DNA from 3 places in the Bacillus sp. FAU18 genome. Region 3 is predicted to be linked to each of the others. Evidence: riboswitches for the same ligand, from Rfam matches in the RefSeq annotation. Region 3 holds a riboswitch; each other region holds the start of a gene.
The links. Region 3 has a riboswitch for S-adenosylmethionine ahead of metN (methionine ABC transporter ATP-binding protein MetN). Riboswitches for the same ligand answer to the same signal wherever they lie in the genome.
Positions count from the first base shown of each region.

Region 1: it holds a riboswitch for S-adenosylmethionine, as region 3 does, so the genes downstream of both, AC0OMU_RS05000 (phosphoadenylyl-sulfate reductase) here and metN (methionine ABC transporter ATP-binding protein MetN) in region 3, are expected to answer to the same signal.
Region 2: it holds a riboswitch for S-adenosylmethionine, as region 3 does, so the genes downstream of both, mtnK (S-methyl-5-thioribose kinase) here and metN (methionine ABC transporter ATP-binding protein MetN) in region 3, are expected to answer to the same signal.

Region 1 is NZ_JBVYHZ010000003.1:901,750-909,648, reverse strand. It holds gene rqcH (tRNA modification protein RqcH) at 1-550, shown strand, start outside; gene sirC (precorrin-2 dehydrogenase) at 590-1,078, opposite strand; gene sirB (sirohydrochlorin chelatase) at 1,059-1,844, opposite strand; gene cobA (uroporphyrinogen-III C-methyltransferase) at 1,847-2,620, opposite strand; gene cysC (adenylyl-sulfate kinase) at 2,719-3,312, opposite strand; gene sat (sulfate adenylyltransferase) at 3,325-4,473, opposite strand; gene cysP (sulfate permease) at 4,522-5,586, opposite strand; gene AC0OMU_RS05000 (phosphoadenylyl-sulfate reductase) at 5,598-6,299, opposite strand; SAM riboswitch class I at 6,461-6,566, opposite strand; gene pyrE (orotate phosphoribosyltransferase) at 6,711-7,343, opposite strand; gene pyrF (orotidine-5'-phosphate decarboxylase) at 7,340-7,899, opposite strand, start outside.
Region 2 is NZ_JBVYHZ010000003.1:695,609-703,507, forward strand. It holds gene AC0OMU_RS03950 (acyltransferase family protein) at 1-61, opposite strand, end outside; gene kinE (sporulation two-component system sensor histidine kinase KinE) at 314-2,530, shown strand; gene ogt (methylated-DNA--protein-cysteine methyltransferase) at 2,527-3,024, shown strand; gene AC0OMU_RS03965 (hypothetical protein) at 3,115-3,240, shown strand; gene mtnA (S-methyl-5-thioribose-1-phosphate isomerase) at 3,274-4,335, opposite strand; gene mtnK (S-methyl-5-thioribose kinase) at 4,343-5,536, opposite strand; SAM riboswitch class I at 5,629-5,785, opposite strand; gene AC0OMU_RS03980 (carbon-nitrogen family hydrolase) at 5,869-6,648, opposite strand; gene mtnE (methionine-glutamine aminotransferase) at 6,743-7,899, shown strand, end outside.
Region 3 is NZ_JBVYHZ010000004.1:1,217,867-1,225,765, reverse strand. It holds gene fadE (acyl-CoA dehydrogenase FadE) at 1-1,548, shown strand, start outside; gene AC0OMU_RS17505 (arsenate reductase family protein) at 1,658-2,014, shown strand; gene gcvH (glycine cleavage system protein GcvH) at 2,081-2,464, shown strand; gene AC0OMU_RS17495 (YusG family protein) at 2,520-2,756, shown strand; gene AC0OMU_RS17490 (toprim domain-containing protein) at 2,834-3,196, shown strand; gene AC0OMU_RS17485 (thioredoxin family protein) at 3,198-3,518, shown strand; gene AC0OMU_RS17480 (SCP2 sterol-binding domain-containing protein) at 3,625-3,969, shown strand; SAM riboswitch class I at 4,084-4,190, shown strand; gene metN (methionine ABC transporter ATP-binding protein MetN) at 4,296-5,321, shown strand; gene metP (methionine ABC transporter permease MetP) at 5,314-5,982, shown strand; gene metQ (methionine ABC transporter substrate-binding lipoprotein MetQ) at 5,996-6,820, shown strand; gene AC0OMU_RS17460 (carboxymuconolactone decarboxylase family protein) at 6,905-7,282, shown strand; gene AC0OMU_RS17455 (YuzK family famiily protein) at 7,476-7,613, shown strand; gene sufC (Fe-S cluster assembly ATPase SufC) at 7,807-7,899, shown strand, end outside.

The DNA.
Region 1 (7,899 bases), on a different contig from region 3:
AGTTGTCGAGGAGCAAATCAGGCTGGCACAGGAAGAGATCGAATATTTCGATCAGCTGATTCAGCAGCTTTCGTCCGCTTCTCCCCGGGATATCAGCGAAATCAGGGAAGAGCTTGTTGAGGGCAAATATTTGCGCCCTAAGCAGCAAAAAGGCCAGAAAAAGCAAAAACCGCACAATCCGGTGTTAGAAACATATGAATCCACCTCAGGCCTGACAATTTTAGTGGGTAAGAACAATCGTCAAAATGAATATTTAACGACCAGAGCGGCGGCCAGAGACGATATCTGGCTTCACACGAAGGACATTCCCGGCTCCCATGTTGTGATCAGAAGCAGTGAACCGGATGAGCAAACAATCATGGAAGCCGCGACAATTGCAGCTTATTTTTCAAAAGCTAAAGATTCAAGTTCAGTGCCTGTAGATTATACAAAAATCAGGCATGTCAAAAAACCAAACGGCGCGAAACCCGGTTTCGTCACCTATGACAGCCAGCATACCGTCTTTGTCACGCCTGATGCTGATACTGTCATCAAGCTCAAAAAAAGCTGAGCCGCATAAAGAAAAGCCAGAGCATACAAATGCTCTGGCTTATTTCTTTCTCCTCACCTGATAAAGCCTGTTCACTTCAGCAACAAAATCGCCGTCAATCAGCTTATCCACGTTTTCGGCAAGCTCTTTTGTGTGCTTTGGACTGGCTCCGCTTGTAGAAACAGACACAGTGACATGCCCTCTTTTTACGATTTTCGGCATATATACATTGCCAAGCTCAGCGTCACTGACACAATTAACAAGCTGAAAAGGCGAAGAGGATTGGGCAATTTCTTTGTTCACTTCCGCATTATCCGTCGCAGCAATAATTAAGAAAGCATTGAGATAATCTTCTTTTTCAATTGTCCGTTTTTCCCATTTGATACGTCGCTCTTCTGCCATTTGCTTGATTTCCGGTTCAACATCCGGACTGACGAGCGTTATATCAGCTCCCTCAGAAATCACCGTTTTCAGCCTTCTGAGAGCGATGCTGCCGCCCCCCGCAATGACAACCTTCTTCTTTTCCAGGCTAATGTGCAGCGGAAGCATATGAACCTCCATCAAAATCAAATTGTCCCTCAGAATTTGCCGCAGTTTCTCTTACACGGTTCAAAAATGCGTTTTTCACATGAGGATGAAAACCGATATAGGAAGAGAGGTAGACGTTCGGATTATGAGCTTTTAATTTCTGAACCTCTCGTTCGATTTCATTCATCAGCATACCCGTAAAAAGCAAATATGGAACGATAAAGGTTGTTATGCCGTCATCTTTTTTAAGTTCTGAAAAAACCTCTTTGTAATTCGGGCCGCATGCTGTCAAAAAGCACGGAATGACTTCCTTGACTGGAATCATTACCTGAAGAAGATTAGCAATACCGGTTACGTCTCTTTTGACATCTGGATCTGAACTTCCCCTTCCGATGAGTACCACTCTGGCATTTTCATATGGAACACCTATGTCTTTCATTCTGTGATATACAGCCTTGACTACTTCTTCGTCAATCCCGATCGGCTTTCCGTATGAAATGCGGACTGACGGATATCGGGATGCAGCACGGGCAATTTCTTCCGGAATATCATGTTTTGCATGCGCAGCTGTTAAAAGAAGCAGAGGCACCACTGCGATATGAGTGGCGCCTTGCTTCACACATGCTTCAAATCCTGTCTCAATTGCCGGCTCCTGAAGCTCTAAAAAGCTGATTTCTTGTACTGGCACAGAGATGTGGGCCTTGCATCCTTCCAAAAAGGCTGCGGCTTCTTGCTGCGCTTTTTTGACCCGGCTGCCATGGCCGACATATAAAATTGCTTGTTTCATTTTTACAACGCCTCGCTTAAATCTTGTTTTTTCAATTCAGATTCAAACCATTCCAGCTTATAGTGATAATTTACAACATTTCCAATGACAATTAAACTCGGATTTGTAATGTTTTCTTTTACCACCGTTTCTGAAAGGGTGTCAACTGTACAAAAAACAGATTTTTGCTTGTCCGTTGTTCCCCAATGAATAAAGGCTGCCGGCGTAGAACCATCCCGGCCGTTTTCAAGGAGTTTTCTTTCAATCTGCAGCACGTTTTTGATACCCATATAGATGACAAGTGTATCAATTCCTGTAGCCAGCGCTTTCCACTTTTCCTCAAAATCTTCTTCTTTTTTATAATGACCCGTTACAAAAGCGACGTTAGAGCCCGCCTCCCGATGAGTAACAGGAATCCCGGCATAAGCGGCTGCCGCGATTCCAGACGTAATGCCGGGGATGATTTCAAACGGAATTCCATTTTCAGAGAGGCATTCCGCTTCTTCCCCTCCTCTGCCGAACACAAAAGGGTCTCCGCCTTTCAGTCTGACAACCATTTTCCCTTTTTGCGCATACTTCACAAGAAATCGATTGATGGTTTCCTGCTTCATCGTATGAAAATCCGGAAGCTTCCCGCAGTAGATCAGGTCTGCTTGCTCTTTGGCATATTGTAAAATCTCTTTATTTACTAATCTGTCATATAAGATGACATCAGCTTTTTCAATGGCTTTCAGCGCTTTAATTGTCAGCAGATCAGGGTCACCGGGACCCGCTCCTACAATATATACTTTCCCCATCGTATTTCCCCCGATCTATTCGAGTTCTTCCAGAGCATTCGCTGTGATGATGTTCTCGCTTGCATTCCGGCACCTGAGAAGAACGCAGCAGATCATATTCAGCTCAATTTTTGTTTAACAAACTCGATCAGCTGATTTTTACACGCTTCACGGTCATGCTGTCCTGAATCAAGAACGAGCTCTGGAGCTTCCGGTTCTTCATAAGGAGAATCAATTCCTGTAAAGAACGGAATCTCGCCGTTTCTTGCTTTTTTGTAAAGCCCTTTCGGATCTCTTTGTTCACAAATATCAAGGTCGCATTTAATGTAGACTTCATTAAATTCGCCCGCTTCCACAAGCTCGCGAACCTGTTGTCTGTCCTCGCGGAAAGGAGAGATAAAAGCAGTAATCACAATGGTTCCCTGCTGAACAAAAAGCTTCGCCACCTCTCCGATTCGGCGGATGTTTTCTTTTCGGTCTTCATCAGAAAAACCAAGATCCTTATTTAAGCCGTGACGGATATTATCCCCGTCAAGCACAATCACTTGATAGCCTTGCTCAAACAATTCTCTCGCAGCGGCGTTGGCAATCGTTGATTTGCCTGAGCCGCTTAACCCTGTCAGCCAGAGAATGGAGCTTTTATGCTTGTTTTTTTGCTGGTACTCTTCTTTTGTGATAGAGGCTTCATGCCATACAATATCGCGATTTGTCACTGCCAGTCCTCCTTAAGATACGCCTACTTCTTCTTTTTTCTTCATCCCTTTGATTAACACTTCTACGACTTCTTTTCGACTGAATTCAGCAGGCGGCAGCACACCGTCTCTCAGCATGCCTCTTACCTTAGTGCCTGATAAAATGACGTGATGCTCTCTGCCATGAGGGCATGTTTTCGCTGTTCCCATATTTCCGCATTTTTTACAGAAGAAGCTGTGCTCGAATTTCAGCGGCGTAATCCCGAGTTCTTCAGGTTTAAATGTGTCAAACAGCTCCTGTGCTTCGTATGTTCCGTAATAGTCACCTACACCTGCATGATCACGGCCGACGATGAAATGTGTGCAGCCGTAGTTCTTTCTGACAAGCGCGTGGAAAATTGCTTCTCTCGGGCCTGCATAACGCATCGCCGCTAAAAAGACACCAAGGAAAACGCGATCTTTCGGGTAATAATGATCAAGAAGCACTTGGTAGCTTTCCATCCGTACATCAGCTGGAATGTCATCAGATTTTGTTTCGCCTACTAACGGATTCAAGAACAAGCCGTCTACTGTTTCAAGAGCCGTTTTTTGAATGTATTCATGCGCTCTGTGAACAGGGTTTCTTGTTTGGAAACCGACAATGGTTTCCCAGCCTTTTTCCGCAAACTGGCGTCTCGTTTCTGACGGTTCAAATGTAAATTCAGGGAACTGTTTTGAAGCTTTTTTAATCAACGTAATCGGTCCGCCGACATATGTATTGCCGCGGCTGAACAGCTTTTTAACACCAGGATGCTCCTGTTCATCTGTTTTGTACACATTGACAGCTTCTTTTTGTTTGTCAGGCACGTACAGGTCTTCGATTTGGATAACGCCGTATGTTTCTCCTTCATACGTTAACTTTACCGTTTCACCAAGTGACAGTTCCGCTGCTTTTTGCGCATCGACCGGAAGCGTGATCGGAAGAGACCAGACAACGCCGGAAGAAAGACGCATGTTTTCGACTACAGATACGTAATCTTTTTCATTAAAGAAACCTTCAATCGGGCTGTATGCACCGATACCGATCAATTCCAAATCCGCGAAAGAAATTAAATCAAGTTCAATTTCTTTTTGAATGCCGCTCACATCATATGATTCATCTACCCTGTTTACTAATGTTCCTCCGTGTGGTGCTAAGCTCATAATATCCATCTCCTCCTAGTTAACTTATAAAATTACTCAGATTAATGATCAGATTCCCCCGCCTTGTTCGTGGACTGAGCGTCTCTCTTTACGAATGGCCTTTGTCAGGCTGACGGCACCGCCCGCCGCTAAAAGCACACTTACCATGATAAAGATCGAATAATAATCTGCTTTTAAAAACAAGGATACAAGCAGATAAGAAATCGATAAAGATAAAAACGGCGATGCGATCCATACCTTCAGCATCGTTTGAACAACTTGTTTATGGAACACGTTCGGACCGTTTTTTGCCATGCCTATTCCGATAATAGACGATGACGTGACTTGCGCCAAGGGCACCGGCATCCCAAATACAGAACTGATGATCACAAGTCCTGCTCCTGTACCGGATAAGAGAATGCCTTCCCCTTTGGAGAATCTCGTAATTTTCTTCCCGTTTGTTTCTAGCACACGCCGGCCTAATAACAGTGCGCCAAGAGCAACAAAAGCTCCTCCATACAAGGTTCCTTTTCCGACATCAAGCACACCGGCAGCTACTAACGGGCCAACAGCATTCGCCACGTTATTCATGCCGGCAGAGAATGCTTCGAAAAATCCGGCAACTAACAAAACAATGCCGAGGATTTTTTGTTTTTTAGAAGATTTTACTTCAATCTTAAAATAACGAAACAGCTTAGATACGAAATAGGTGAAGCCGAAAGCGAACAGCGGGACAAAAACCCAAAATGACACAATGATCAGAAGATTGTTCACAAACAATACTTTATAAGCCACTCCCACGCCGACAACCGCCCCGACTGTTACTTCACTTGTCGACAAAGGAATGCCGAGCAGATTAGCAGTAAAGAGCGACAGGGCAGCAGCTCCAATAATGATGCAAACAATCGTCAGTGTAATCGTCTGCTCAGGAATAATGCCGGAGCTGATTGTTTTTACAACCTCGCCTCCGCCAATGACCGCCCCGGCAAAGACACCGACTGCGCATAGGATCAAAGCGTAGGTTTTCTTTTTGATGGCTCCGGAGCCGTAAGCAACCCCCATCGAAGCTGCAGCGCCGCTTGCACCAATATTCATCGCAAAAAACAAGCTAAATAAAATAGCGGCTAATTCCATTTTGCAGCTCCTTATTCATGCAGTCCGCATTCTGTTTTCGCCATACCATTCCATCTGCCTGAGCGCAAATCCTCTGCTGTAAAAGCGGGAGCAGTGCAAGGCGCACAGCCAATACTTGGATATCCTTGGTCATGAAGCGGATTGTAGTCCAGTTCATTCCGGGATGTGTATCTCCAAATGTCTTTCCAAGTCCAATGGATAAGCGGGCAAACTTTTACTGACTTGAATTTTTCATCTTTGTTTAAGAAATTCGTATTGGCACGGCTTGGCCCTTGATCACGGCGCAGGCCGGAAAGCCAGGCTGGATGTCCTGAAAGCGCCTCTCTTAAAGGAACGACCTTTCTAAGATAGCAACACTGATTCGGCTCTCTTTCCCACAGCTTGTCACCATGTTCTTCGGCTTGTTCCTCAAGGGTGAGGTCTGGTTTTTTCAGGATGATATTAAGACCCGGATAACGCTCTTTCACTCGTTCAATTGTTTCATAGGTTTCTTTAAAATGAAGTCCTGTATCAAGAAACACAATCTCTGCGTCTTTTTTCACTTTATAAATTAAGTCAATCAGAACGATTCCCTCAATTCCGAAACTGCAGGCATAAACAAGCTGATTGCCGTAATGGCCGTATGCCCATTTTAAAACTGACAGCGCTCCTTTATAAGGATCGTCTTCCGGAAATGTAATCGTTGGTTCTTCCCAATTATCATACGTTAACATTTCTTCTTTCCTCCTTTCGGAGACAAACAAACAGTAGCTTTCTGCCGGTTGTCTTTTCCCATGTAATGTGATTCGCGGCTGCTGATATACAGATAGCCTTTTTACCTCTTAAAATAAAAAACTTTCAATCCGGCGGAAAGAAAGACAGGAACAGCATGCAGCCCTTATCTTTCAAAATGGAATTCATTTTGCTGGAAGTAGCACCTTACAAACTATGCAGGTTGCCGGGCTTCATAGGTCCAGTCCCTCAGCCGCTCTTGATAAGTTTTTAGATTTGTAGTAAATTTTAGCACAATTCTAACATAAGTCAACCCGACTTTTTTTATAGGATTAATAAAAAAACAGGCCTCATAGCCTGTTTTCAAGTACAGCAAGGCTTTGAAGCCTCTTTACATCATTTGAATTTATTTTTTATTTTTTAAACCAATCTTTTGACTCGGGATTTCGTTTCCATGTTTGCAGCTTTTTTAGATCATCTGAATGAATATTTCCGTTTTCAAGCGCGACCTCTGTGAGCGTATCATAATCAGTTAATGAGTAGTATGGCAGTTCTGCCTTTGCGAAGGCTTCCTCCGCTTTTGGAAGTCCGTACGTAAAGATTGAGACGACACCAAGCACTTCACAGCCGGCCGCTTGTAGAGCTGCACAAGCTTCAAGCACGCTGCCTCCTGTGGAAATTAAGTCTTCAATGACGACTGTTTTTTGCCCTTCTTGCACAGCTCCCTCAATCTGATTGCCTTTTCCGTGCGCCTTCGGCTTGCTCCTCACATAACACATCGGAAGATTCAAACGGTCAGCCGCAAGAGCAGCATGAGGAATACCGGCAGTTGCTGTTCCCGCAATCATTTCAGCTTCAGGAAAATGCTCTTTGACAAGCTTGCTGATACCTGAGGCAACTTCGTTTCTGACCTCTGGGAAAGATAGCGTAAGGCGGTTGTCACAGTAGATTGGTGATAAAATGCCGCTTGCCCATGTGAACGGCTCGTTCGGGCGTAAAAATACAGCTTGGATGTCTAATAGATGTTTTGCGATGATTTGTTTCAAGATTTGATTCCCTCCCATTCAAGTCTGACAGCCTTATAGGCTTTTACCGGGTCTTCCGCTTTTGTAATCGAGCGTCCTACTACAATCGCTGATGAACCTTTCTCTCTTGCAATGGCAGGCGTCGCTACGCGGACTTGGTCATTCGCAGCGTCCTCTGACATTCTGATCCCCGGAGTGACAGTCAGAAATGAAGGCGACACCGCTTGGTAAATGGCTTTTGCTTCATGAACAGAGCAGACCACTCCATCCAGTCCGCTTTCTTCCGCCTGTTTGCTGTAGTGCACAACCGTATCAATCAGAGACTTTTCAATCAGCAGTTCATCTTTCATGATTTGTTCAGATGTGCTTGTCAGCTGGGTTACCGCGATAAGTGACGGACGTTTTTTTCCAGTCGGCGTACCTTCTTCTAAGCCTTCGAGAGCTGCCTGCATCATTTTTTTGCCCCCGGCCGCATGAACATTGACGAGGTCTACTCCAAGACTGGCAAGGCGCTTCATCGCTTTGTTTACAGTAGTCGGGATGTCATGAAGCTTGAGATCTAAAAACAGCTCGCAGT
Region 2 (7,899 bases), on a different contig from region 3:
CAACAAGGAATATCAATAAAAATTTTGCGTTATCAAAATAACTGTCCCGCGATTTACTCATAGCATCACCTTCTCTTTCATCAGTCACTAAGAGATTATTCCCTGCTGGTACATATTTTAAAATAAAAGATGAAAAAGGAATCTAAATAAATGCTGATTGTTAGGTCGATGTAAAGTGACGGTAAGGATCGTAGAAAATGTCTTCGTAATGTAATGGCGCTGAAATTTTCTGAAATTTATAGGGCAAATGAAGGAAGTTCCCGCATTTTGTAGAAATATTGAGGGATAGGTTTTGAAGAAGGAGTGTACATGCATGGAAACTCTTGGTGTCCAGACAAACTCGGAGCTGCGAGAGGAACTGAATCGCCTCAAAGAAGAAAACGCGCGACTGAAAAAGGAATTGAATCAGCATCAAGTGATTGTCAACAATACGCTCGATGCTATTTTTATTTGTGATAACGAAATGCGGATTGTTCAGGCAAATGAAGCAACAGAAAGGATGCTTCAAGTTGACTCGGAAGATTTGAAAAAGCGTTCTGTTTTGGATTTTTTGTTTTCAATCCCAAAGGATGAACTGAATCTTTCCGTAAAGAAGTTTTTTAAAAAAGGCTTTCTGTGGAAGGAGGTTCCGATCAGGCTTGATTGCGGGGCAACAAAATACATAGAGTTTCTGGCCAAAAGAGGTATTGGCGAGGATTTCTTTTTTGTTGTCATGAGGGACATATCTTCTAAGAAGATTCTCGAGCGGGAATTCTCTATGAATGAACAGCTTTTTAAGGACTTGTTTGACAGAGCAGTTGACGGAATCGTCCTGTTTGATAAAGATGGCGGTTTTATTGATGCCAATTTGTCCTTTTGTAAAAGCTTTGAAATCAATCATAATGAGCTGTCTCATTTATCTTTGTATGAGTTTATAGACAGCGGCTCACGAAAAGATTTCGACAATATCTGGAAGGCGCTCAACCGCAAGGGAAAAGCGAAGGGGGAGCTGCCTGTCAAGCTTCGTTCAGGAGTTCAAAAACTATTTGAATTCACGATTACATCAAACATCATCAGCGGTTTTTATATGTCCATTATGAGGGATATCACAGAGAAGCGGTCTATGGAGCTGCAGCTCTTTAAAAGTGAGGAGCGCTTCAGAGAAATCTTTGAAAATGCAATGGACGCCATCATCATCTGGTCGAATGACGGAAGAATCGTAAAAGCGAATCAATCAGCCTGTAAAATTTTTGAGCTGCCGATGAATTTGCTGTTGAAAAGAAAGCTGTGTGATTTTCTCGTTGACTCGCAGCAGAAATACAGCATAACGAAAAGGAAATACGCAAAATACGGAGAGATCAGAGAAGAGCTGCTGTTTCAAATGGGGAACGGGCAATTCAAAGAGCTTGAATTTACTTCAAAACGGACAATCCTTGAAAATCAGCATTTGACGATCTTAAGAAATGTAAGCGACAGAAAGCGGATGGAAAAGGAGCTTCGGGAAAGCGAGCTGAAATTCAGAAAAGTGTTCAACGGCTCAATGGACGGCAATGTATTGTTCGACAATCAATACAGGATCATCGACGCCAACCCGTTAGCAAGCCATATTTTGGGACTGTCACATGAAGAGATAAAACAGCACAGCCTGTTAGATATTATTTCTGCTTATGAAATAGAAAATCTGGCATCACCGGCAAGGCAGATTAATTTTGATGAAATGGACAACGAAATTCCATTTTTGCTGAGCAGCGGTGATAACAGAAAACTCGAATTCTCTTTTAAACGGAATATTATTCAAAATATGAACTTGGCTATCTTTAAAGACGTAACAGAGCGAAAAGAATTGGAGGAACGCCTGCGCAAATCAGATACCCTTCATGTTGTCGGCGAACTCGCAGCCGGCATTGCTCATGAAATCAGAAATCCGATGACTGCTCTTAAAGGCTTCATTCAGCTTCTGAAAGGGAGTGTCGAGGGAGACTACGCCCTTTACTTCAACGTGATCACCTCAGAACTAAAGCGCATCGAATCCATCATCACCGAATTCTTGATTTTAGCCAAGCCCCAGGCCATTATGTATGAGGAAAAACATGTTACCCAAATTATGAGGGACACGATAGACCTTCTAAATGCGCAAGCCAATCTCAGCAATGTACAAATGCAACTTGATTTAATTGACGACATTCCCCCGATTTACTGTGAACCGAATCAGCTGAAACAGGTTTTTATCAATATATTAAAAAACGCCATCGAAGTGATGCCTGACGGCGGAAATATTTTTGTAACGATAAAGGCATTGGATCCAGATCATGTTCTTATCTCCTTAAAAGACGAGGGAATCGGAATGACAGAAGATAAATTAAAGCGACTTGGTGAACCGTTTTATACGACAAAGGAACGGGGTACTGGACTTGGGCTTATGGTAAGCTATAAAATTATTGAAGAACATCAAGGCGAGATTATGGTAGAAAGTGAAGAAGGGAAGGGCACCGTTTTCCATATTACGCTTCCTGTCAGACAGAATGCTGAAGAAAGAAGGAATGATGAATGAACTACTATACGACAGCCGAAACGCCGCTCGGTGAACTTATCATTGCCGAAGAGGAGGACCGGATCACTCGTCTATTTCTCAGTCAGGAAGATTGGGTGGATTGGAAAGAAACGGTTCAGAATACTGAGCACAAGGAAACACCTAATCTTGCAGAAGCGAAACAACAGCTTCAAGAATATTTCGAAGGCGAAAGGAAGACATTCTCCCTGCCGCTCAGCCAAAAGGGCACTCCTTTTCAGCAAAAAGTGTGGCAGGCACTGGAGAGGATTCCATATGGTGAATCCCGAAGCTATGCGGATATTGCCGCTGCGGTCGGCAGTCCGAAAGCGGTGCGGGCTGTCGGACAGGCTAATAAACGTAACGACCTGCCGATTTTTATCCCGTGCCACAGAGTGATCGGCAAAAACAGTGCGTTAACAGGATACGCCGGAAGCAAAACCGAGATCAAAGCATTTTTGCTAAACATCGAGCGAATCTCCTATAAAGAAAAATAAAACATATGGCACGTTCCCTTTTTTTCACGGCCGACATATCATTTTATTAAGTTAAAAAAGTTGGTCTGATGAAAAAGGAGGACAAAGCAATTGAAGCCGAGCCGCTCTGAGAAACTTGCCGTTTTTGCCGAACTGTTTGTGAAACTGCATATCTTATCAAGCGCTCAAAAAGATGAAATCATCAATGTTAACAAAAAGAAACAAAAAAACCGCTGACTCGGCTCCAAATGAGCAAAGTCCAGCGGTTTTTTAATGCACCTTTTCTCCTCTAAACAGCTGTTCAATCTCTTCTTCATAGTTTCCGGTCATAATCCCTTTTTCTGTGATGATTCCTGAGATGAGATCATGAGGTGTAATGTCGAAAGCGGGATTAAAGACAGGCACATTGGATGGAGCGGTCCGAACTCCGGAAATCTGCCTGACTTCCTCGGGATCCCGTTCCTCTATCGGGATATCAGCGCCGCATTTGACCTTTGTATCAAATGTAGATAAAGGTGCGGCGACAAAAAACGGAATATCAAAGGCGTTTGCTAAAATAGCAAGACCGTATGTGCCGATTTTATTTGCCGTATCACCGTTCTTTGCAATTCGGTCGGCTCCGACGATAACAGCGGAAATTTGTTTTTCCTTCATCGTATGGGCGGCCATGCTGTCTGTGATCAGAGTGACATCAATGCCCCCTTGCATCAGCTCCCAAGCAGTAAGGCGTGAACCTTGCAGGACAGGCCTTGTTTCACAGGCATAAATGTGCAATCCCAAATCTTTTTGTTTGGCCAAGTAAAACGGAGCTAGCGCCGTTCCATAGCGGCTTGTCGCGATTGAGCCGGCATTGCAGATTGTCATGATCCTGTCGCCTTTTTTGAAAAGCTGCAGGGCGTTTTGGCCGATCAACCGGCACGTTTCCTCATCCTCGACCTGAATCTGAATGGCTTCATGGACAAGGTTTGTTTTTGCTTCATTTACGGAAATCGCGTTTTCGACCGAATGACTCAGTCTCTCAAGCGCCCATGACAAATTAATGGCGGTAGGCCGTGAGCTGTTTAAATATTGTTTGATGTCTTCCAGTCTGCGGCGGAATTCCGTGACATTATCTGTTTCAATGTTTTTGGCAGCAAGCGCTAGTCCGAAGGCAGCCGTAATGCCGATCGCCGGAGCGCCCCTTACTTTGAGCGTGACAATCGCATCAAATACATCCTCTTTCGTCGTCAGCTCTAAATATTCCGTCTCATCAGGAAGCTTTTGCTGATTTAAAATGGTAATAGCTGTTTCTTTCCATTCAACAGAACGTGGAACAGCAAATGAATGGGTCATGAATGGATCATTCCTTTACAAGTAACTTAAATAATTCAATAACATCTGTTATCGTTTTGAATTCCGAACGTTTTTCGATAAAGGCTGTGCCGGTTTCGAGCGCCAGGCGTTTTCTGCCGATTCGTTTATCAAACGGCACGATCGTATCCAGGTCAGCTACATGGGCAAGGCCGATCGTGCGTCGTATCAGCTCACAGCCCGCAAATCCGATTGCTTCTTCAAAAATATGGCTGAGCGTATCAGTGAGGTAACCGTCGATGTTGGCGTAAACATCCAGACTGTCCTTCTGCCAGGCTTCACTAAACGTCTCTTCAAACGTTTCCCAGACCTGGTTGACATGTTCATATAACGGCTCTCTGTCAGCCCCGTCACGGCTGAGTGCGTTCAAAAATAAGTTGGCGATAAATTGCCCTACATCAAAGCCGATCGGTCCGTAAAAAGCAAACTCAGGATCAATCACCTTTGTTTCGTGTTCACTTGCGAAAATGCTTCCTGTATGCAAATCACCATGAATCAACGTTTCTGCAGACGTTAAAAATGACTTTTTCAGCTTAGCGGCTTCGATTTTAACGCTATCATTATTCCAAAGCTTTTCGACAAAAGGACGGAGCTCTTCTTCAAAATCATTTGTGTCATGGTCGAAGAAAGGATCTGTAAAAACAAGTCTTTCCGTAATGTCGCATAGCTCTGGATTTGTAAACTGTTTAACAAGCTGTTTTTTCACCTTAGGTTCAAGCGCGTAATCTGATGAGTAGAAAAGTGTTTTTCCTAAAAATTCACCGATGTGCTGTGCCAGATGAGGATAGTTTTCACCCTCAATGAGTCCTTTTCTTGCGATCTTGAGGTGAGAGAGATCCTCCATGACGGTAACCGCCATTTCCGTATCAGAATAAAACACTCTTGGAACCAGGTGAGGCACATGCTCGCCCTGACGGATGAGAGCGCTGCTTTCGATTCTTGCACGGTCGATTGTCAGCGGCCAGCTTTCTCCCACCACTTTTGCATACGGAACCGCCTGTTTAATGATCAATGCTCTGTCATGTTCTTGATCATAAATATGAAAAACGTAATTTAAGTTGCCGTCTCCGATCTCCTGGCATGTCAGCGTGCTTTTGCTTGGAAAAAGGCCAAGCTTCACCGCCAACGCCACAGCGGAGCTTTCATTTAACGTTTCGTATAAAGGTGTTTTTGTGACTCCCATCATCATAACCTCCAATTATGTAATCACTTAATATGTGGCCGTAAAAAAGCCTCCTTCTCAGAGAGAAGGAGGCTTAACATCTATGTCCGCCTCTCTTATCTCTCAGATCAGATCTGAATGGAATTAGCACCGTGCCTTAAGAGACTAGCGTCTCGGCGCGAAAAAGATGCGCCCCATTTCACAATGGAATTACGGTCGGTTGCTGTTGGGGTCAAAAGGCCAAATCCCTCGCCCAACTCTCGATAAGAGAATATATTCACTTGTTTGACAATTCTAATTTATCAGTTGATGAACATGGTAACAGGTAATTTAGTTAGTTGTCAATATATTTTTTAATATAAATCTTTTCTGATATCATCGAAAACAGGAATGCTCTCCCGAACTTCTGCGCTTTCTTGAAGGTCAATTTCCGCTCGGACTATGCCTTCTTCCCGGCCGCCTTCAGCAAGTACACGCCCCCATGGATCAATAATCAGACTATGACCTGCAAATTCATTATCCGGATTTGAACCGGTACAATTGCAGGCTGCGACAAAGCATTGGTTTTCAATGGCCCGCGCAATAAGCAGGCTTTTCCAATGATCAAGGCGGGGAAGAGGCCATTCCGCAGAAATAAACAGCACGTTGGCGCCTTTTGTCGTATGTTTTCTGATCCATTCCGGAAAACGGATATCGTAACAGATCAATCCTGAGCTTTTGACGCCGTCAAGCTCAAAGTATCCGTCTTCGGAACCGGCTGATAAATACAGATGCTCATCCATCAGCTGAAAAAGATGGGCTTTTCTGTACTCTTTAATGATTTGCCCTTCCTTATCCGCGATGTACATTGTATTATAAACATCAGAATTCTCCCTGACAGCGACCGATCCGGCGACAATATGAACACCATGTTTTTTTGCCGTTTTCTTCAGCCAGCTCTGAGCGGAGCGGCCGTCTTCGTCAGCGAGTTCATCAAGATTGGCCAGATCATATCCGGTCGTCCATAATTCAGGCAGAACAAGAACATCAGCATGTTTGCTTTCTTTTTCGATGAAAAATTCAGCTTTTTTTATATTTTCCGAAGGTTTTCCGTATGAAATATCAAATTGAAGACAAGATATCGTCCATTTCATCTTTTTAACACCCCAAATTTTTCTTTACTTTTTTCATTTAACCATATATGATGATGGACTATCATTTCAAGATTTTTTTAGAAGGTGAGAATAGATGAAATTTGAACAGTCTCATGTATTGAAGGAATTGCCTAAACAATTCTTCGCTTCTCTGGTGCAGAAAGTGAACCGAAAGCTCGCAGAAGGACATGACGTAATCAATCTAGGACAGGGAAATCCAGATCAGCCGACTCCTGAACATATTGTCGAGGAGATGAAACGAGCTGTTGCTGATCCTGAGAATCATAAATATTCGTCTTTTCGCGGCTCATACCGTCTGAAGTCAGCGGCTGCTGAATTTTACAAAAGAGAATACGGCATTGATCTGGATCCGGAAACCGAAGTCGCTGTATTATTCGGCGGAAAAGCCGGTCTAGTCGAGCTCCCGCAATGCTTGTTGAATCCCGGTGATACGATTTTGGTTCCCGATCCGGGTTATCCTGATTACTGGTCGGGTGTCACACTTGCAAAAGCAAAGATGGAAATGATGCCGCTCGTAAAGGACAGGGCGTTTCTCCCTGATTACAGCAGCGTAGCCGCTGAAGCAAGGGAACAGGCGAAATTGATGTATTTAAATTATCCGAATAATCCGACCGGAGCTGTTGCTACTTCCGAGTTCTTTGAAGATACCGTGCGTTTTGCGACTGAAAACGGAATCTGCGTCGTTCACGATTTTGCTTACGGCGCTGTAGGATTTGACGGCTGCAAGCCTTTAAGCTTTTTGCAGACTGAAGGTGCGAAGGATATCGGAATTGAAATTTACACGCTGTCAAAAACGTATAACATGGCAGGATGGCGGGTTGGCTTTGCCGTCGGAAACGCTTCGGTCATTGAAGCGATCAATCTTTATCAAGACCATATGTTTGTCAGTCTTTTCAGAGCGACTCAGGAGGCTGCAGCAGAGGCACTGTTAGCCGATCAGACGTGTGTGGCAGAGCAAAATGCCAGGTATGAGAGCAGGAGAAACGCTTGGATCACGGCATGCCGGGAAATCGGCTGGGATGTAACAGCTCCTGCAGGTTCTTTTTTTGCATGGCTGCCTGTGCCTGAAGGCTATACTTCTGAGCAGTTCTCAGATCTTTTGCTGGAAAAAGCGAATGTGGCGGTTGCGGCTGGAAACGGCTTCGGTGAATATGGCGAGGGCTACGTCAGAGTCGGACTTTTAACAAGTGAAGAAAGACTTAAGGAAGCTGCTTATCGAATTGGCAAACT
Region 3 (7,899 bases):
GATGTGCCGGAAGAATACGGAGGGCTCGGCCTTGATAAAATCAGCTCGGCACTCATCACTGAGAAATTTTCGCGTGCGGGAAGCTTTTCTCTTTCTTATGGCGCGCATGTCGGTATCGGTTCCTTGCCGATCGTCTTTTTCGGATCAGAAGAACAAAAGAAAAAATATTTGCCTGGACTCGCTTCAGGCGAAAAGATCGCCGCTTATGCTCTGACTGAGCCTGGCTCTGGGTCTGATGCACTTGGAGCAAAAACAACAGCTGTGCTGAATGAAGCAGGAACCCATTATGTATTAACAGGGGAAAAACAGTGGATTACCAACTCTGCTTTTGCCGATGTATTTGTGGTTTACGCCAAGGTAGACGGCGACAAGTTTTCAGCCTTTATTGTAGAAAAAGAGTTCCCGGGTGTCTCCACGGGACCGGAAGAAAAGAAAATGGGAATCAAGGGATCATCGACAAGAACCCTCATTCTGGATCAAGCTGAAGTGCCAAAGGAAAACCTGCTCGGAGAAATCGGCAAAGGGCATGTCATCGCCTTTAATATTTTAAACATCGGCCGTTACAAACTGGCGGTTGGCACAATCGGCGCATCTAAACGCGTCATCGAGCTGTCTGCGGCATACGCAAATCAGCGCCGCCAATTTAAAACGCCGATTGCTGGTTTTTCATTGACACAGGAAAAAATCGGGACAATGGCCTCAAGGCTGTATGCGATGGAAAGCTCTGTATACAGAACCGTCGGGCTGTTTGAAGATAATATGAGCCAGTTCACGGCTGAAGATCTCAAGGACGGCCGGCAAATTGCCAAATCGATTGCGGAATACGCCATCGAATGCTCTCTGAATAAGGTATTCGGCTCTGAAACGCTTGATTATATCGTTGATGAAGGCGTGCAGATTCATGGAGGCTACGGCTTTATGCAGGAATACGAAGTAGAAAGGGCCTATAGGGATTCAAGGATCAATCGGATTTTTGAAGGCACAAACGAAATCAACCGGTTAATCGTGCCAAGCACCTTCCTGAAAAAAGCGCTTAAAGGCGAGCTGCCTTTATTCGAAAAAGCGCAGTCGCTGCAGGAAGAACTCATGATGCTTATGCCTGAAGAGCCTGGAAGCGGCGTCTTAGAGCAGGAGAAATATATCGTCAAGCAAGCCAAAAAAATTGCGTTGTTTGCTGCCGGCCTAGCCGCGCAAAAATACGGAAAAGCGATCGATCGTGAGCAAGAAATTCTCGTGAACGTAGCGGATATCGTCAGCAATGTATACGGAATGGAATCAGCCGTGCTCAGAACGGAAAAGGCCATTGCCGCACAAGGCGCTGAAAAAGCAGCGCAAAAGGTGCTGTACACAGAAATTTTCGTTCAAGAGGCCTTTAACGAAATTGAAGCGCATGCGAAGGAATCCCTTATCGCAATGGAAGAAGGAGATTCACTCCGCATGATGCTTTCCGCTCTGCGCAAGCTGACACGCGTAACGCCTAAAAACGTGATTCAGAAAAAACGCGAGGCGGCGGCAGGCATTTTTGAGGCTGAGAAATATACTGTCTGATTGGCCAAGAGCTCCGCATGCGCGGAGCTTTTTTTTAGAAGCACTGTTTTAGGTTTTTAAAACAAACTGTGTTAAAATAACCTCGATTATTTTATTGAGGGGGAAGAAGATGTCGTTAACTTTTTACTGGTACCCTAAATGCGGAACGTGCCGCAAAGCAAAGAAGTGGCTTGAAGAGCATGGAAAAGAAATAAACGAAATACATATTGCTGAGCAGCCGCCAAGCAAAGAAGAATTAAAAGCGCTTTATGAAAAAAGCGGGCTGGATCTCAAGAAATTTTTCAACACGAGCGGCATGAAATACCGCGAACTCAATCTCAAGGAAAAGCTGTATCACATGTCAGAGGACGAACAGCTCGAGCTGCTGGCTTCAGATGGTATGCTGATCAAACGCCCGCTTACAACAGACGGCGAAAAAGTGACTGTCGGATTTAAAGAAGACCAATTTGAAGAAAACTGGGCTTAATGTAAATTTTTTTTGAAAAGTGTGGTATCTTCTTATTGTAGTGCTGTAAAAAATGGAGGGATTCAATTGAGCATACCAAAAGATTTGCGTTACTCAGGAGAACACGAGTGGGTAAAAGTTGAAGGAGAAAAAGCCAGAATCGGAATTACGCATTTTGCCCAGTCCGAACTAGGCGACATCGTGTTTGTCGAACTTCCTGAAGTGGGCGCTGAAATCAAAGCGGACGAGCCATTCGGCAGTGTTGAATCCGTTAAAACGGTATCTGAGCTTTATGCACCGATTAACGGAACGGTTGTGGAAGTAAACGAAGATCTTGATGACAGTCCGGAATTCGTCAACGAATCTCCGTACGAAAAAGCATGGATGATCGTCGTTGAGCCATCTGACGCTTCTGAAATTGAAAAACTGATGACAGCAGAGCAATACGAAGAGATGACACAAGAAGACTAAAACAGGATAGCCGTAAAAGCAATTGGACACGCTAACGTTATGGGAGGTGTCCAATATGGCTTTCGACAAACAAAAGCTCGATGTCACCAATGACGTGACAGGCCGCTTTCAAAATGGCCGGCTCTCGTTATATCATGATAATGAGATGATCGGCCAAATGACAAGCATGAATGAATATGAGCTTAAGTCCGGTTATTCCTTTGAAAATGAGAAATTTTATAAGACAGCCGATGTGGTCTCTGGAGACGACGCAAAATATGTAGATTGTGACTACGAAAACGGCTGGTGTTAATGTTGGCGGTGAATTTCACTGCCTTCTTTTACAATCTGAACGTTTCAAATTTGACGCGGCAGGTGAACAAGATGAAGATGGATGAGCTGGAAAAGGTTATGATTGTCGAGGGGAAATCAGATAAAGAGAAAATCGAAAGCGTCCTGAATGAGCCGGTGCGCATTATCTGCACAAACGGAACAATCAGCCAGCTGAGGCTTGAGGAATTGGCTGACGAGCTTTATGATAAAGACGTCTATATATTAGTTGATGCTGATGAATCAGGTGAGAAATTGAGAAAACAGCTGAAGCGTGAATTTAATGAAGCCTGCCATCTCCATATCGACAGAGCCTATAAGGAAGTAGCGGCTGCGCCCAGGCACCACGTCGCCTCTGTATTGCTGCGTGCGAATCTGAATGTCCATACTATTTTTCTTGAAAGAAAGTCCCGAGGTGTATAGCATGAAAGAACTCCAAGAACACGAACTTGACCACATTGAAGATGATGTGTACCTTCTATATTTATATACTCCGTTTTGCGGCACCTGCCAGCTTGCAAGCAAAATGCTGACAGTGGTGAAAGAAATGCTGCCTGATGTCGCCTTCTATCAAAACAATGTCAATTACTCTCCGACATTCGCAAAAGCGTATCAAATTGAAAGCGTCCCTTGTTTTCTGCTGTTTAAAGGCGGAAAGATGGTCGAAAGAGGATATGCATTTCATTCCGTTTCTTATTTATATGAGCTGATCAAACAAAAATCATCTTCCGCATCCCATTTATGACATATTTCTCAGCATATCCAATGAAATTGTCGTTCGTTTTATAAAGGGGTTCTTGCGACAAAGAGAGAAATGTGTATGTATGACCAACAAATAGGAGGTTGTACATATGGAGAAAGCGGAAGTTTTAGAAGATGAGTATCAGCATCTGTTTTTAAAACCCCTTTTGAATGCCTCAACATTGCTCATTACCTTCCAAGGAGAAGCAGAAGCCTTAACCGTCTCAATAAACGAACAGGGAGAAATGAAAAAAGTTTCCCCGCCCCAAACGTCCAACCTGACCTTTTACGGAAACCAAACGGAAATTATTGATTTATTGCACGGAGACATTTCCCTTCAGCACCTCATTCAGAGCGGAAGCCTCAAAGTAAAGGGGTCATTCAGGGCCCTGTTAAAACTGGAAGCCATTCTCTGGCTGACAAATGGATTTTTTCAGAGGATTTTAAAAAATTAAAAAATAATAAATTATTATAATAGTAAAAGTTGACATCATTTATTTTATTGACATTTAATCATTCGCCGTGCTATTCTACATTAAGAATTTCCGGACGAAAAAGACTATATATTTCTCTTATCAAGAGAGGTGGAGGGAAGTGCCCTATGAAGCCCGGCAACCATCAACACTGTTGAAATGGTGCCAATTCACACGAAGCGTTCAGCTTTGAAAGATGAGAGAAAGGCATTTTATATAAGCCTTTCTGCTCAAGTGTGCAGAAAGGCTTTTCTTTTGCAGAAAAAACCGGAAGATTTCTTAGAATAGTGTTAAGGCAGGTGATTGCTTTGATCAATCTTCAGGATGTTTCAAAAATTTACAAGTCGAAACATGGAGATGTCAATGCTGTCCAAAATGTCTCGCTTTCCATTAAAAAAGGTGAGATTTTTGGAATTATAGGATATAGCGGAGCTGGTAAGAGTTCCTTAATCCGTCTGCTGAACGGCCTTGAGAAACCAACCTCAGGAACCGTGGAAGTGGCGGGAACCAAGATTAATGAAGTAAATGGACGCGGTTTAAGAAAAGCACGCCATGAGATCAGTATGATTTTCCAGCATTTCAATTTGCTTTGGTCGCGGACTGTCAGAGATAATATCATGTTTCCTTTGGAAATTGCCGGAGTGAAAAAGAGCGAGCGGATCAAGCGCGCCAATGAACTGATTAAACTGGTAGGTTTAGAAGGAAAAGAAAAATCATATCCGTCCCAGCTGAGCGGCGGTCAGAAGCAGCGTGTGGGAATTGCCAGAGCGCTTGCAAACAATCCGAAGGTTCTTCTTTGTGACGAAGCGACATCAGCATTAGATCCGCAAACGACAGATTCAATTCTGGATCTATTGTCCGATATTAATGAAAGACTCGGTTTGACGATTGTGCTGATTACGCACGAAATGCATGTCATCCGCAAAATCTGCAACAGAGTCGCCGTCATGGAAAACGGCAAGGTGGTCGAAGAAGGCGAGGTTCTCGATGTCTTCAAAAATCCAAAGGAACAAATGACAAAACGATTTGTTCAGCAGGTGACAGAGCCGGAAGAAACGAAAGAGACGCTTCAGCACCTTCTTGATGATACAGCATCAGGAAAAATGGTTCAGCTCACATTTGTCGGTGAGTCAGCTGAACAGCCTCTGATTACAGAGATGATCAGAAACTTCAATGTCAGCGTCAATATTCTGCAAGGGAAAATTTCGCAGACGAAGGATGGGGCTTACGGTTCACTGTTCATCCACATTGACGGGGACGAGGAAGAAGTGCAAAACGTGATCCGATTCATTAATGACAAACAGGTGAAAGCAGAGGTGATCACGAATGTTTGAAAAATACTTCCCGAACGTTGATTTAACTGAATTATGGAACGCGACATATGAAACACTTTATATGACGCTGATTTCTTTACTGTTTGCTTTTGTCATCGGGGTCATCCTCGGCTTGCTGCTCTTTCTGACGAGCAAAGGAAGCCTCTGGCAGAATAAAGCGGTCAACTCTGTGATTGCGGCCGTTGTTAACATATTCAGATCGATTCCGTTCCTTATTTTAATTATTTTACTATTAGGTTTTACGAAATTTTTAGTCGGCACGATCTTAGGGCCAAACGCCGCATTGCCGGCGCTGGTAATCGGCTCGGCACCATTTTACGCGCGCCTTGTTGAAATCGCGCTGCGTGAGGTGGATAAAGGTGTGATTGAAGCCGCTAAATCAATGGGCGCGAAAACGTCTACGATTATTTTCAAAGTGCTGATTCCGGAATCAATGCCTGCTCTTATTTCTGGCATTACGGTTACTGCCATCGCTTTGATCGGCTCAACGGCAATTGCCGGAGCCATTGGTTCAGGAGGCCTTGGAAACCTTGCGTACGTAGAAGGATATCAGTCTAATAACGCTGATGTTACCTTCGTTGCTACTGTGTTTATTTTAATCATCGTGTTTATTATTCAAATCATCGGTGATCTAATAACAAATATTATAGACAAACGATAAGGGAGGATTTACATTGAAAAAGCTATTTTTGGGTGCATTACTGCTTGTATTTGCAGGAGTCATGGCTGCCTGCGGTTCGAATAACGGCGCTGAATCCGGCAAGAAAGAAATTGTCGTTGCGGCAACAAAAACACCGCATGCGGAAATTTTAAAAGAAGCTGAACCATTGCTGAAAGAAAAAGGCTATACGCTGAAAGTGAAAGTGCTTAGTGATTACAAAATGTACAATAAAGCTTTAGCTGATAAAGAAGTGGACGCGAACTACTTCCAGCACATTCCTTACCTTGAGCAAGAAATGAAAGAAAACACAGATTACAAACTTGTGAATGCCGGCGCTGTTCACTTAGAGCCATTCGGTATTTACTCTAAAACATACAAATCACTGAAAGACCTTCCAGACGGTGCGACAATCATTCTGACAAACAACGTTGCTGAACAAGGACGTATGCTTGCAATGCTTGAAAACGCTGGATTAATCACTCTTGATTCTAAGGTAGAAACAATTGACGCAACACTGAAAGACATTAAGAAAAACCCGAAAAACCTTGAATTCAAAAAAGTGGCGCCTGAATTAACGGCAAAAGCATATGAAAACAAAGAAGGAGACGCGGCCTTCATCAATGTAAACTATGCGATCCAAAATAAATTAAATCCTAAAAAAGATGCAATTGAAGTAGAATCAACGAAAAACAACCCATACGCTAACATCATCGCAGTAAGAAAAGGCGAAGAAGATTCTGCAAAAATCAAAGCGCTGATGGAAGTTCTTCACTCTAAAAAGATCAAAGACTTCATCGAGAAAAAATACGACGGAGCTGTGCTTCCTGTATCTGAATAAGGCTGAAACCCCGGATGAGAAATCCGGGGTTTTTTTCGCGTATTTTCCTAAAAGCTGTTCATAATAAAAAGGAATGTTAAACAGATGGAGGGATTTTCTTTGAATCAAGACAGAGGAAGCATGCAGGACGCGTTAAAACAATATAAACATGGTTTAGGTACATTTGAACAAAAGATGCCGCTGATGGGAAGGAAATTTAACGAATTTACTGAACAGTGCTTTGCCGGGAATTCTCTGACTGAAAGAGAAAAACAGCTGATCGCCCTCGGAATTGCCATCAATGCTCAGGACGAATATTGCATGATCTATCATACAAAAGGCTGTCTCGATCAGGGAGCGACAGAAGAAAACATTCTCGAAGCCGTCAGTGTGGCAGCGGCATTTGGAGGCGGCGCAGCTTTCAGCCAAGGCGTGACAGTTGTTCAACAGTGCATTGAGGAATTCGGAAACACCACGCATTAAGAGAAGGAATATTCCGAAAAACCATTCTCATTTGTTCTGAAAGGATGCTTTCGTCTCATCTGCCGCTATTTCACGCCAAATCGTTTTTGCGGCATCCAACGCAGCACTGGTACAATAAAAAGCAAATATATGAAGGGATTGATTCATTATTTGCAGCAGCCAGGACAGACTGAACCTCGATTATACGTCAGAAATGGAAAAAGCGATGCAGCTGTCACACGGAATTGGATACGAGGAATATGGACGCCGGCTGGAAACAAGAATGAAGGTAGAGCGGCAGAGAGAGCTTGATTATGAAAAAAGCAAGCGGATTTCTGCGGGAGCTTATTGAGAAAATCAATCTTTTAAAAAAGGGTGGGAATCCACTCTTTTTCTTTTTCAATCGCTTTAATAAAGTGCTGATCTTTGTTAAACTTGAGGAATGTGCAAGGCACGATAAAAAGTTGTATTTACTTTTCATTTGTTATAAAATTAGAATGAGAATAAAATGAGAATAATGATTATATATTTTTGGAGGTATAGATATGGCTGCTTCAACATTAACGATCAAAGATCTTCACGTTGAAATCGAAGGGAAAGAGATCTTAAAGGGTGTAAACCTTGAAATAAAAGGTGGA